Regions from separate parts of the Clostridioides sp. LIBA-2809 genome, predicted to be linked through region 2. Evidence: riboswitches for the same ligand, from Rfam matches in the RefSeq annotation. Region 2 holds a riboswitch; the other holds the start of a gene.
What was found. A riboswitch is a leader RNA that binds a small molecule or an ion and turns the genes downstream of it on or off. The one in region 2 is predicted to bind lysine.
Positions count from the first base shown of each region.

Region 1 (9,725 bases), 2.0 Mb from region 2:
TTGATGCATCTTTAACTAATTTGATTAAGATATTCACTCCAAGAGATGTATTTGATGACAATAATACAGGAATACTTTTTGATGCTTCTTCTATTCTGTTTAAATCACTCTCATCATAGCCAGTAGTGGCTAATACCACAGGTGTATTATTTTTTAGTGCATATGATAATATTGGCTCTAAAGTTGCATGATGTGAAAAATCTATTATGACATCAGTTTTTTCAGTTACATCAGTCATTGTTTTATAAAGTTTTGTATCACCATGACAACCTTTTTCATCAGCAGACCTAGCTACACCACACACTAGTTGTAATTCACTATCCTTTTTTACACATTCTGCTAATACTCTTCCCATTGTTCCATTATAACCGCTAATTATAACTTTCAACATAAATTCCTCCTATGAAATTAATAAAAATTTGTTGTATTACTATAAGTTTATTTTATCACTAATATAATCTATATAAAATAATATTAGTGATAATAGGGTTACAATTTACTGGATATTTAAAAAAGTGTACTCAAATTTAATATATATTAAATATAAGTTCATATTTCATAAAAGGCATTTAAAAATTAATATTGATATATTAAAAATACTAAAGATATATATAGGTGAAAATTTAGAGTATTAACTTTAAATTCAACATTTAGGGCATTAAAAGTGATATTATTAAATTAGAAATATCTTAACTTAATACACGAATATGGGAGTGATAGATATGTTAAAAGAAGAAAAAACTTATCAAGAGAAAGAAGCGAAAACATTTAATGGAGTAGTGGCTTTGATAATGATTATCTTGTTTTTAATAGTTTCAATAAGCATCATGGTTTTTGGAATAATAAAACTTGATAATGGTTTTGCTGGGATAGGCTCACTTATGCTAATTTTAGGGCTTGTATTTATACTGGTAGACTTTATCCTATGTTTTGGTCTAAAAATGATTAATCCTAAAGAAGCTATAGTTCTAGTTTTGTTTGGTAACTATTATGGAACTATAAAAAAAGAGGGATATTATTGGGTAAATCCATTTTGTTCAGCAATAAATCCAACATCATCGAGAATTAATGTATCAAAATCTTCTTCTGATGAAAAAGTAGATATATCATCTAATCCAAGAGGGAAAAAAGTATCTTTAAAAACGATGACTCTTAATAATGAAAAACAGAAAGTTAATGATTTACTAGGGAATCCAATTATAATAGGAGTTGTTGTAATTTGGAAAGTTATAGATGCAACTAAGGCTGTGTTTAATGTGGATAATTATAATACATTTTTATCTATTCAATGTGATTCAACTATTCGTAATGTTTCAAGACTTTATCCATACGATGTGTCTGAAGATGGAGATGAGAAATCTCTTCGTGGTAGCAGTCAGGAAATAGCAGATAAATTAAAAGACGAATTACAATCAAGAGTTGATATTGCAGGAATTGAAGTGTGTGAAGTGAGAATTACTCACCTTTCCTATGCACCAGAGATTGCAGCAGCGATGTTACAACGTCAACAGGCAGAGGCTATAATAGCAGCACGTAAAAAGATTGTTGAGGGGGCTGTGAGTATGGTAGAAATGGCACTAACTAATTTAAGTGAAAATAATGTTGTAACTTTAGATGAAGAACGTAAAGCAGCTATGGTAAGTAATCTATTGGTGGTTCTTTGTGGTAATAAAGATGCACAACCAGTAGTAAATAGTGGTTCGATGTATTAATCTAAGGTAAAGTTAAGATAGTTTAAAATGCTGAATAAGAATGAATAAAATACAATAAAAATAAGTAATCAGATTTAGTAAAATAAATAAACATAGTGGAAATAAGCAGTCGGATTTGATAAGGATAAACAAGAATAAAAATAAGAAACTATATTGAATAAATTAAATATTATAAAAAGAGGGTGTCTCTAATGAATTAAATTCATGTTGAGACACCCCTTTGCTTATACATTACTTATTTAATTAGTCTAAATTTCTAAGGTCATCCATAAGTTTAGTCTTGTCAGCCGTTTTTTCATCTTTCATTTTTATAACTTTAGCAGGAGAACCAGCAACAACAGCACCAGCTTCTACGTCAGTAGTTACAATAGCACCAGCTGCAACAACAGCACCTTTACCGATTCTAACACCTTCAAGAATAACTGCATTAGCTCCTATTAAAACATCATCTTCAACTATAACAGGAGTAGCAGAAGGTGGTTCTAAAACACCAGCAACAACAGCTCCAGCACCTAGATGAACATTTTTACCAAGAGTACCTCTAGCTCCAATAACAGCATTCATATCTACCATAGAACCTTCACCAATAACAGCTCCTATATTTATAACAGCTCCCATCATGACAACAGCATTTTTTTCTATAGTAACCATGTCTCTTATTATTGCACCTGGCTCAATTCTTGCATGTTCACTTAAAGTATTTTTTAGAGGAATAGCAGAATTTCTTCTATCGTATTCTACATGAGTATCTATTATATCTTTACCATGTTTATCTAATACTTCCATTATATCTTCATAGTCACCTATAAATATATAAGAACCATTGCATCCAAATACTTTAAATTTATCAGTTGATTGGAAATGTAAAGAGTTAGTATTTACATATACCTTAACAGGTGTTTTCTTTTTAACTTCTTTTATATATCTTGCTATTTCATAAGCATCGTTTAAATTTACCATTTGTTAATTCTCCTTGTATTTCATTATATTTCTTTTATTATATACTTATTTATCAATTTTAGTATATACTTACTTTTCATTATTTACATTTTATTTTACAGATTTTTTATTATATAAGCATAGTATCAAATAAATTTATCTATTGTATATATTTGAGTTATACTGTGTATTCTCATTATATTATTGTTATTATCCTAACATGCTGTCCATATTATAAAATCCTGGTTTTTGTTTAACTAAATATTTAGCAGCAGCTATAGAACCACTTGCAAAGATACCACGAGATTGTGCTTGATGGCTTATTGTAAGTACTTCATTATCTCCAGCAAATAGAGCATCATGTTCACCAACAATGTTTCCACCTCTTACAGCATGAATACCAACTTCGTTTGGTTGTCTTTTCGCACTACGACCATATCTACCATAATTATTTTCAACGTTTGGTAAAACATCTTTTATAGCGTTAGCAATCATAACAGCTGTGCCACTTGGGGCATCTACTTTTCTGTTGTGATGTTTTTCTATTATTTCTATATCAAATCCTTCTAATAATTTAGCTGCATCTTTAACCAATTTTACTAATACATTTACACCAAGAGACATATTATATGATTGGAATACAGGAATAACTTTAGCCGCTTCATGTATTTTGTTCATTTCTTCATCATTATATCCAGTAGTAGCGATTACTAAAGGTGTCTTAGTTTTTAAAACATAAGATAAGATATTATCTAAATTAGAGTGATGAGAAAAATCTATAACTACGTCAACTTTTTCAACTATAGTGCTCATATCTTCATAGATTTTAAGGTCACCTTCACAGCTATCCATACCTCTAGCTGCAACACAAACTAATTCTAATTCACTATCTTCTCTTATAGTATCGGCTAAAATCTTACCCATTTTTCCATCATAACCAGTTGCTATAACTTTTAACATAATTTCCTCCTATGATTAAGGGCTAACTTTTGACCAAACTTATTTTTTACCATGCATCAATTTTTACTATGCATTAACTTTTAGTCCAAAGTTAACTAATTCTTTCTTTAATACTTCTAAATTTGCTGGGTCCATTTCTGCTAGAGGTAATCTTAAATCTCCAACATTGAATCCTAATAAATTCATTGCAGTCTTAACTGGTATAGGATTTACTTCTATAAATAAAGCTGCGATTAGAGCATCCATACCAAGTTGTAATTTTCTAGAACCTTCTATATCGCCTTCAAAGAATTTGGCTACTAAATCGTGAGTTTCTTGAGGGCAAACATTAGCAAGTACTGATATAACTCCTTGACCTCCTAAAGACAATAAAGGAAGTATAGTATCATCGTTACCAGAGTAGATAGCAAAGTCATCTGGTACTAAGCTAGCTATTTCTGCAACCTGTCCTAGGTCTCCACTAGCTTCTTTTACAGCAACTATATTATCTATTTTAGCAAGTTCAACTATAAGGCTAGGGCTTATATTTACACAAGTTCTTCCAGGGACATTGTAAAGTATAATTGGAAGTTTGACACTGTTAGCTATTGTTTCAAAATGACGTTTAAGTCCAGACTTATTAGCTTTATTGTAATAAGGAGTTATGATTAATAGAGCATCTACTCCTAATTTTTCAGCTTCTTGGCTTAGATTAACTGAGTGCATAGTATCATTAGAACCACTTCCAGCTATAACAGGAACTCTTTTATTAACTTTTTCTACAACATACTTAATAGTAGCAAGTTGTTCTTCATCAGTCATAGTATTAGCTTCACCAGTAGTACCACAAGATACTATAGCATCAGTACCATTAGCTATTTGGTATTCAACCAATTCGCCTAATTTGTCAAAATCAACTTTGTTATCCTTTGTAAATGGTGTAACTAGAGCAACAGCAGAACCTTTAAATATCATATAAAATCAATCCCCTCTTTTTTATTTTTGTGTTTTATATTACAGTTACTTCTAATGCTTGTTTTTGTGTTATTATTAATATTTTACAAAATTATATATTTATACAATTTTGCATATTATACTAAATCGTATGATAAAGCCATTTCAGCTATTTGAATTGCATTAGTTGCAGCACCTTTTCTTATATTATCAGCAACAACCCAAAGATTTACACCATTATCAACACTAAAGTCTCTTCTTATTCTTCCAACAAATACTTCATCTCTATTGTCAAATTCTACAGCAGTTGGATATTCATTCTTAGCAGGATTATCAACTACTACAACACCTGGAGCTTCTTCAAGTGTTTTTACCAAATCTTCTAACTCAAATGGATTGTTAAATTCAACATTTATAGATTCACTGTGACCATTTCTTACTGGAACCCTTACAGTAGTTGCAGTTATTTTTAAGTCATAGTTATCAAGTATTTTCATAGTTTCATTTACCATTTTCATTTCTTCCTTAGTATATCCATTTTCAGTAAATGAATCTATATGAGGAAGACAATTGTAAGAGATTTGATGAGGGTAGAATCCAGTAGGATTACCATTCATTCCTTGCTCTAAATCCTCAACTCCTTTAACACCAGAACCAGATACAGCTTGGTAAGTAGAGTATACTACTCTCTTAATTTTGTACTTATCATCAAGTGCTTTAAGAGGAACCATAGCTTGTATAGTAGAGCAGTTAGGATTAGCTATTATGCCTTTGTGTTCTTTTATTGCCTCTGGATTTACCTCAGGAACTACTAAAGGTACATCTGGGTCCATTCTCCAGTGACTAGAGTTATCTACTACTAAGATTCCATTTGATGCTGCTATTGGAGCATACTTTTCACTAATACTTCCTCCAGCAGAGAATAATGCTATTTGTATACCTCTATCAGTAAATGAAGTTTCCTTCAATTCTTCTACTATATATTCTTTACCACCAAATACTACTTTAGAACCAGCTGATTTAGAAGATGAGAATAAAAATAGATTTTCTATTGGAAAATTTCTTTCTTCTAATACTTTTAAAAATGTTCTACCTACCATTCCAGTAGCACCAACTATCGCTACATTTACTTTTTTCATATAAATTCACCCCAATTTTAAATTATTAAAACATTATTTTATTTGATTTTAGTTATACAAGTAAGATATGTTAATATTTTTATATATCCAAAAACTTTAATATTATATTAACAACTTTAATTATATACAAAAAACGTACAAAGGTATACTTTGTACGTCTAATTTATCACTCAAAGTAAACCCTGTAGCTCATCACTCATAATATAAGTGACAGTATTACACATGTTATGTGTAATCCCAGAAAATATAATTGCAAGAAATATTTTCTTCGGCTGTAAATCCTTTTTCCAATCATTAACGCCTGCCAGCTACTATTGGATACTCTTAGTTACAGCTACCTCTACCCTAGGTTAATAGGATATTAAAATTTGATTATTCTAATAATAATACATATTTAAGAAAAAATCAACTTATTTATATAAATATTGCTAAAATTTAAATCCAAAATTTGTCATTTCTTGTTTTAATACATTTAGATTAGTTTCTTCCATTTCAGCTAGAGGAAGTCTTAAATCTCCAACATTAAAACCTAAAATATTCATGGCAGTTTTAACTGGCACTGGATTTACTTCTATAAATAAGGCAGCAATTAAAGCATCCATATCAAGTTGTAATTTTTTTGAGCCTTCAATATCACCTTCAAAGAATTTAGTTACTAAATCATGTGTTTCTTTAGGACATATGTTAGCAAGTACAGAGATAACACCACTTCCACCTAATGATAATAGTGGTAAGATAGTATCATCGTTACCGGAGTATATAGCAAAGTCTTTAGGTACTAATTTAGCTATTTCTGCAACTTGAGCTAAATCTCCACTAGCTTCTTTTACAGCAACTATATTATCTATCTTAGCAAGTTCAGCCACAACAGATGGCTTTATATTTACTTTAGTTCTTCCAGGTACATTATATAAAATAATTGGTAACTTAACGCTATTTGCTATTGTTTCAAAGTGAAGTTTAAGACCTTTTTCATTAGTCTTATTATAGTAAGGAGTTATTATTAAAAGACCATCCACTCCTAATTTTTCAGCTTCTTGACTCATATGAACAGACAACATAGTATTGTTTGAACCAGTACCTGCTATAACAGGTATTCTTTTGTTAACTTTTTCAACTGTATATTTTATTACAGCAAAAATTTCAGATTCACTCATAGTAGTTGCCTCACCTGTTGTTCCACAAACAACTAGTGCATCTGTGTCATTCTCAATGTGGTATTCGATTAATTCACCTAATTTTTCAAAGTTGACATTATTATCCTCTGTAAATGGGGTAACTAAAGCAACAGCAGAACCTTTAAATAACATATAATCAAATCTCCTTTTTTATCTAAATTTAATTTTTTAAGTACAATAATAATTATAGTACAAATTAATTAATTTTAATAGGTATAGTTAATATCTTAACTGTTTAAATAAGATATTTATATTATATTAATATTACAAAAATTTGAAATAAATGTTTTATTCTCAAAATATGCATATTAATTTAATAAAATATACCAAAATGGAAATAAAAAATAAATTTTATGCGAATTTAATAACTAATAATTAATATATTTAGGTTATAATAAATATGTGCGTAAAATCTAATAATAAGTAATAATACGGAAAATTTAGGAGGAATAATATGGATACTTTAAAGGAACTTTTTAAAATAGGAAGTGGGCCTTCAAGTTCTCATACTATGGGGCCACAAAGAGCAGCAGAAAGATTTAAAAATGAAAACCCAGATGCAGAAAGTTTTAGAGCAATATTATATGGTAGTTTGGCAGCTACAGGAAAAGGTCACTTAACTGACTATATAATTGAAAAAACTATAGCACCTAAAAAAGTTGAAATTGTTTGGGAAGAAGATATTATAAAAGATTTTCACCCAAATGGAATGAAGTTTGAAGCTTTAGATAAAGAAGGAAATGTAACAGCTGAATGGACTGTATACTCTGTAGGTGGAGGAACTATAGCAGAAGAAGGTCAGAGAAATAGCAAAAGTAACAGTATATATCACCTAGATACTATGGATGAAATAGTAAAATGGTGTAAGGAAAATAATAAGACTTTAGTAGATTTTGTGTTGGAATGTGAACCAAAAGACATAAAAGATTATATAACAACTATAAAAGATGCTATGAGAAAATCTATTGATGATGGACTAAGCACAGATGAGATAATACCAGGTAAACTATTATTAAAAAGAAGAGCAAGTACATTTTATAATGCATACCAAAAAGATAAGAATTTCTCAACGCTTGTATACGCATATGCACTGGCAGCGTCAGAGCAAAATGCTTCTGGTAATATAATAGTTACAGCACCAACTTGTGGTTCTGCTGGTGTAATTCCAGGAATATTCTTTGCAATGCAAGATTTTTATAAGTATGATGACGAAAAAATAATCGAAGCTCTACTTGTAGCTGGGATAATAGGAAATATAATAAAGACTAATGCATCAATATCTGGAGCAGAGGTAGGGTGTCAAGGTGAGGTTGGTGCAGCTTGTTCTATGGCAGCAGCGGCAGTAGCATACTTAAAAGGTGGTACTATAGACCACATTGAATATGCTGCAGAAATAGCACTTGAACATCATCTAGGAATGACTTGTGACCCTGTATATGGATACGTTCAAATTCCATGTATAGAAAGAAATGCAATGGCAGCTCAAAGAGCTTACGATGCAGCTAATTATGCATTATTAACTGATGGCTCACATTCTGTCTCCTTAGACCAAGTTGTTGAAACAATGAAAGAAACTGGTATAGACATGATGGATAAGTATAAAGAAACTGCTAAGGGTGGACTTGCTAAACATTTCTTCTCTTGCTAAAAAATAAAATTTTTAACTAATAATTCCCCTGTTTTGATTTATGAAACAGGGGAATTATTATTAATGGTGAATTATTTAATAATGCAAAATATTTTTATATTAAATTTAATTTTTTACTTTTAATTAGTATAGTTTGTTATATAATATTTTAATTATGAGAGATATAGAAATATTTTTTAATAAATTAGAATTTGGAGGAGATTACATGAGAGAGGCATCATATTTACAAGAGCAACTTTATAAACATAGAAAGGCATTAAACCCAATCGCAGAAATTGGAAGAAAAGAATATAAGACTTCAAAGTACATAAGAGATTATCTTGACAAATTGGGAATTAAATATGAAGTTTATTTAGAAACAGGTATAGTAGGTATAATAGAAGGTAAAAGACCTAAAAAAGATATAGCTTTTAGAGCTGATATAGATGGGCTTCATAGCGAAGAGGGTGTAAAACATTTATGTGGTCATGATGGACATGCTACTATATTACTTGGGTTAATTGAGTATTTAAATGACAATAAAGAAGAGCTAAATGATAATATAGTATTCATATTCCAACCAGCAGAAGAAGGGCCAGGGGGAGCAAAAGCTTTAATAAATGAAGGTGTGCTTAGAAAATATAATGTTGATGAAATATATGGGCTTCATATATATCCAGAGTTACCTGAAGGTTATGTTGGTACAAGAGAAGGATACTTTATGGCTCAAATAGGAGATATTGATATAGAAATAGTGTCTAAAAGTGGGCACGGTGCTATGCCACAAAATGGGATTGATGGGATAGTAATAGCTTCAAACTTTATAAGTTCACTTCAAACTATAGTATCAAGAAATATAAGCCCAATAGACAATGCAGTGTTGACTATTGGTAGAATTGAAGGTGGGGCTAGAAGAAATATAATAGCTGAGAACATAAAGATGGAAGGTACTATGAGATGTTTCAGCCCAGAAGTGTATGAGAAAATGAAACTTAGAGTTAGAGAACTTGCTAGAGGGTTTGAAGTAGCTTATAACTGTAAGGTTAATATAAATATCATAGACGATTATATTGCTGTTAAAAATGACAAGGATTTATATCAAGAATTTGTATCAGCTGTTGGAAATGATACTGTTGTGGAATTGGAGCCACTTATGATATCAGAAGATTTTTCTTACTATCAAAAAGAAGTTCCAGGTTTATTTTTTATGTTAGGTTCAAAAAATGAGGAAAAAGGA
Region 1 is NZ_CP197004.1:3,805,114-3,814,838, reverse strand. Features, by position in the region: gene dapB (4-hydroxy-tetrahydrodipicolinate reductase) at 1-391, opposite strand, end outside; gene ACTG44_RS18005 (SPFH domain-containing protein) at 723-1,712, shown strand; gene dapD (2,3,4,5-tetrahydropyridine-2,6-dicarboxylate N-acetyltransferase) at 1,956-2,672, opposite strand; gene dapB (4-hydroxy-tetrahydrodipicolinate reductase) at 2,862-3,611, opposite strand; gene dapA (4-hydroxy-tetrahydrodipicolinate synthase) at 3,678-4,565, opposite strand; gene ACTG44_RS17985 (aspartate-semialdehyde dehydrogenase) at 4,682-5,683, opposite strand; lysine riboswitch at 5,861-6,034, opposite strand; gene dapA (4-hydroxy-tetrahydrodipicolinate synthase) at 6,112-6,993, opposite strand; gene ACTG44_RS17975 (L-serine ammonia-lyase) at 7,316-8,509, shown strand; gene ACTG44_RS17970 (N-acetyldiaminopimelate deacetylase) at 8,715-9,725, shown strand, end outside.
Region 1: linked by a shared signal. The riboswitch ahead of ACTG44_RS17985 (aspartate-semialdehyde dehydrogenase) and the one ahead of ACTG44_RS08730 (Na+/H+ antiporter NhaC family protein) in region 2 are both predicted to bind lysine.

Region 2 (4,016 bases):
AATTATGTTATAAATATTATCATGATTTTTTATATATGTAAACACAATTTTATAAATATTTTAAAATCTTTAGTATTTCTATTTAACACCTAAGATTCCAGAAACTAAAATATCAGTATCAGCACCTAAGAAATAATCATTTATTTCAATTGAATTTAAAACATTTCTTAAAGCATTTTCTTCATGCTTTGTGCCAACAAGTTTGTCTTCCACAAATGAAACATCACGTTTTCCAAAAAAATCTCCAAAAAATTTTATAGTTGTTATTATGCCTTTATCAACATTTAGATTAAACTCAACATTTCCACCAGAATATTTTAACTCATTTGAAAGAGTATATTTTGGTGAATTACCAAAGTTCCAATCCCAAGTTTCATATTTTAATTTAGTAAGTTTTTCTATTTGTTCTATGTCATACTTACTTAAACAATAATTAGTATTATCAATATTAGTTTTAGATAAATAATCCATAATTGCATCTTTAAATTCCAGTATATCCATTTTAGATTTTAGATGTTCACTTATATTAGTTACACGAGATTTTACAGATTTTATTCCCTTTCCTTCAAATTTTATAGGCTTTACTTTTAAAGCTTTTGAAAGGTCGTTTATCTCAGATGAAAATAACAACGTACCATGGTGCATTACCTTGTTTTTGTAGTTGTACTGGGCATTTCCAGAAAATTTCTTACCATCTATAAGAAGGTCATTTCTTCCAGAAAATTCAGCGTTGACATCTAATGTTTTAAGCAAGTCTATTATTGGTTGAGTGAATCTTCTGAAATCACTAAAGCTATTATTATTGCAAGCTATGAATGTAAAATTTATATTTCCTAAATCGTGAAATACAGCTCCACCACCAGATTGTCTCCTAACGACAGGTATAGAATTTTCTTTTATATATTCTAAATTTATTTCAGAAAGTGTATTTTGATTTTTTCCAACAATTATAGAAGGTTCATTCCTCCATAAAATAAATAAGTCTTCGTCAAGATTTTTAAGAAGATACTCTTCCATTGCTAAATTGAAGTAAGGGTTTGTCTTTTCATTGTAAATTAATAACATTAAAGTAATTCCTCCATATAATTGATAAAATTTTTTTGTTGGTCTTAGTACAATTAATTTTATAATTCGACAATAACTTGAAAAGTCCTTTAAATTAGAAGTTTTAAACAAGAAGATAATCGTGTGTTAATAGAAGTGTCCATTAAACAAAATCAGAATAAAATGGAATTTCATGTAAAAAATAAAAAGGATTTTTAAAAACCACCTTGCAAAGTTTAAATAAATAATATATACTCAAAATATACTTAATAAAAGTGAATAGAAGGGTAGAGGCGCAATAATCTATCAGTACTAATAATGAGTTAAGCACAGAGATTTATTAGGAAAGGAGATATTGCCGAAGTTTTATAATCGATGCTTTAAGATTATATTGCTGGGGGTACATAGAAAATATGTACAACTGTCACAGGTTTATTTGTGGTGAGCTATCATTTAAGGAATTATATTATACTTATTTTAATATTGTTGATGTATTGTAATTTTTAAGCCTTGAGTGTTTAGCACTTAAGGCTTTTTTAGTTTTATCAAATACCCTGTACAATTCACAAAACTAAAAAGAGAGGGAGATTTATATGAGAAATAAAAAAATTAATATTATTTTTCTGACGACAATTATGTTCATAATGTCAACCGTAATGGTTTTTGCGGAGGAAGATATAGACACTATTGCACTAGCTAATGCAGAAAAATTTGGAATTTTAACTTTAATACCACCATTAGTTGCTATAATACTTGCATTTATAACTAAAAACGTAATAATTTCCTTACTTATAGGAATTCTTTCTGGTAGTTTTATAATTAAAGCTAGTGGTATAAATGTGTTTGCCACACTTATACAATCATTTTTAGATTTAGTGGACAGAGCTTTGGTATCGCTATCAGACCCATGGAATGCAGGAATAATACTACAAGTTCTAGCAATTGGAGGAGTAATAAATCTTGTTGCTAAAATGGGAGGAGCTAAGGCTATAGCTGAAGCACTTGCCAAAAGAGCGAAATCAGCAAAAGGTACACAACTTATAACATGGTTTTTGGGTCTTTTAGTATTCTTTGATGATTATGCTAATTCATTAATAGTAGGTCCTATGATGAGACCTGTTGCAGATAAAATGAAAATATCAAGAGAAAAATTAGCCTTTATAATAGATGCTACAGCAGCACCAGTTGCTGGATTAGCCATAATATCTACATGGATAGGTCTTGAAGTTGGTTTAATACATGATGCTTTTGAAAGTATAAGTGTGGATGTTGATGCATTTGGTATATTTTTAAATACAATACCATTTAGATTTTATAATATATTAATATTAGCGTTTATTGTAATATCAGCATTATTATTAAAAGAATTTGGGCCAATGAGAAAGGCTGAGATAAAATCTAGAAGTAGAAAAGTTGGTACAGACCTTGATGAAGGCGTAGAAGAATTAGATGATTTAGCTCCAAAAAATGGAGTGAAATTGAGTGTGTGGAATGCTATAATTCCAATTGGAACATTAATAATAGTTGCTTTAGCATCATTCTATTATAGTGGATATACATCTATAATGGAAGGTGAAGATAAAGCTCTAATACAACTATTTACAAATTCACCATATTCTTTTGGGGCAATAAAAGAAGCATTTAGTGCATCTGATGCATCTAGAGCATTATTCCAATCTGCACTTGTTGCAAGTTTAGTTGCTATTATAATGGCTGTAGTAAAAAAGATTTTTACAGTATCAGAAGCAATTGATGTCTGGATAGATGGAATGAAAAGTTTAGTAATTACTGGTGTAATATTAATACTTGCATGGTCATTGAGTTCAGTAATAAAAGAATTAGGTACAGCTAAATTTTTAATACACTTATTATCAGGCTCACTACCTCCATTCTTATTGCCAAGTTTAATATTTGGTTTAGGAGCAATAATATCTTTTGCTACTGGAACAGCTTATGGAACTATGGGTATACTTATGCCACTTGCAATACCACTAGCATACTCATTAAACCCTGATATGTCCTATGTAATAGTAAGTACAAGTGCAGTTTTAACAGGTGCAATATTTGGAGACCATTGTTCTCCAATTTCAGATACAACAATACTTTCTTCAATGGGAGCTGGTTGTAATCACATAGACCACGTTAATACTCAAATGCCATACGCTATATTTACAGCAATAATCACTATTGTATTTGGATATATACCAGCTGGATTTGGATTACCAATATATATAGTATTACCAGTGGCTATAGCTGCGATATTTGTGGGTATTCAAATAATTGGTAAGAAAGTTGATGAAGCAGAGATAGAACTTGCAGAATAAGGATATAAATAAATTTCACCTTTTATTATCATTGTTTTGTTAGTTTTTAGATAATTTTAAAAAGTTATTGAAAATAATAGCGAAATATAGTAAAATAAAAGAGTGATAAGCGGATGTGGCGGAATTGGCAGACGCACTAGACTTAGGATCTAGCGCCATTGGCGTGGGGGTTCGACTCCCTTCATCCGCACTCTACAGTGCTTAGTTGTGCTGAAAAAAAAACTGGGGTTGCTGGCTTTCGGAGTGGGCTATCCCGTTTTTATTTTTTGAGAAATAAACCAAAATACAATATGAATATATTTCTAAAGATATTTTCTAATAAATATACAAAAGCACATTAAGTGCTTTTTTTTGTTGTCTGAAAATGTGTTTACATATAAATTTTAAGACATTTGTTAAGAATATAAAATCTATAATAACGTATTTCTAATAAACAATTTAAAGTCACAATATAATCTGTTTTTTATAAACTTATAAAAAATATATCTGTTTAATAAGTTTAATTTTATTTAAAAATGCTCTATTTCAAAATCTTATTTTTCACAAAGATAAAATTGCAAACGATTCTATTGTGTGTATGAATATATCTTTAACATAATATAGTAAATTACAATATAACTTTACTTTTAGTGTTTTGTATGACATATT
Region 2 is NZ_CP197004.1:1,822,716-1,826,731, forward strand. Features, by position in the region: gene lplA (lipoate--protein ligase) at 79-1,065, opposite strand; lysine riboswitch at 1,325-1,501, shown strand; gene ACTG44_RS08730 (Na+/H+ antiporter NhaC family protein) at 1,638-3,368, shown strand; tRNA gene ACTG44_RS08735 (tRNA-Leu) at 3,478-3,558, shown strand.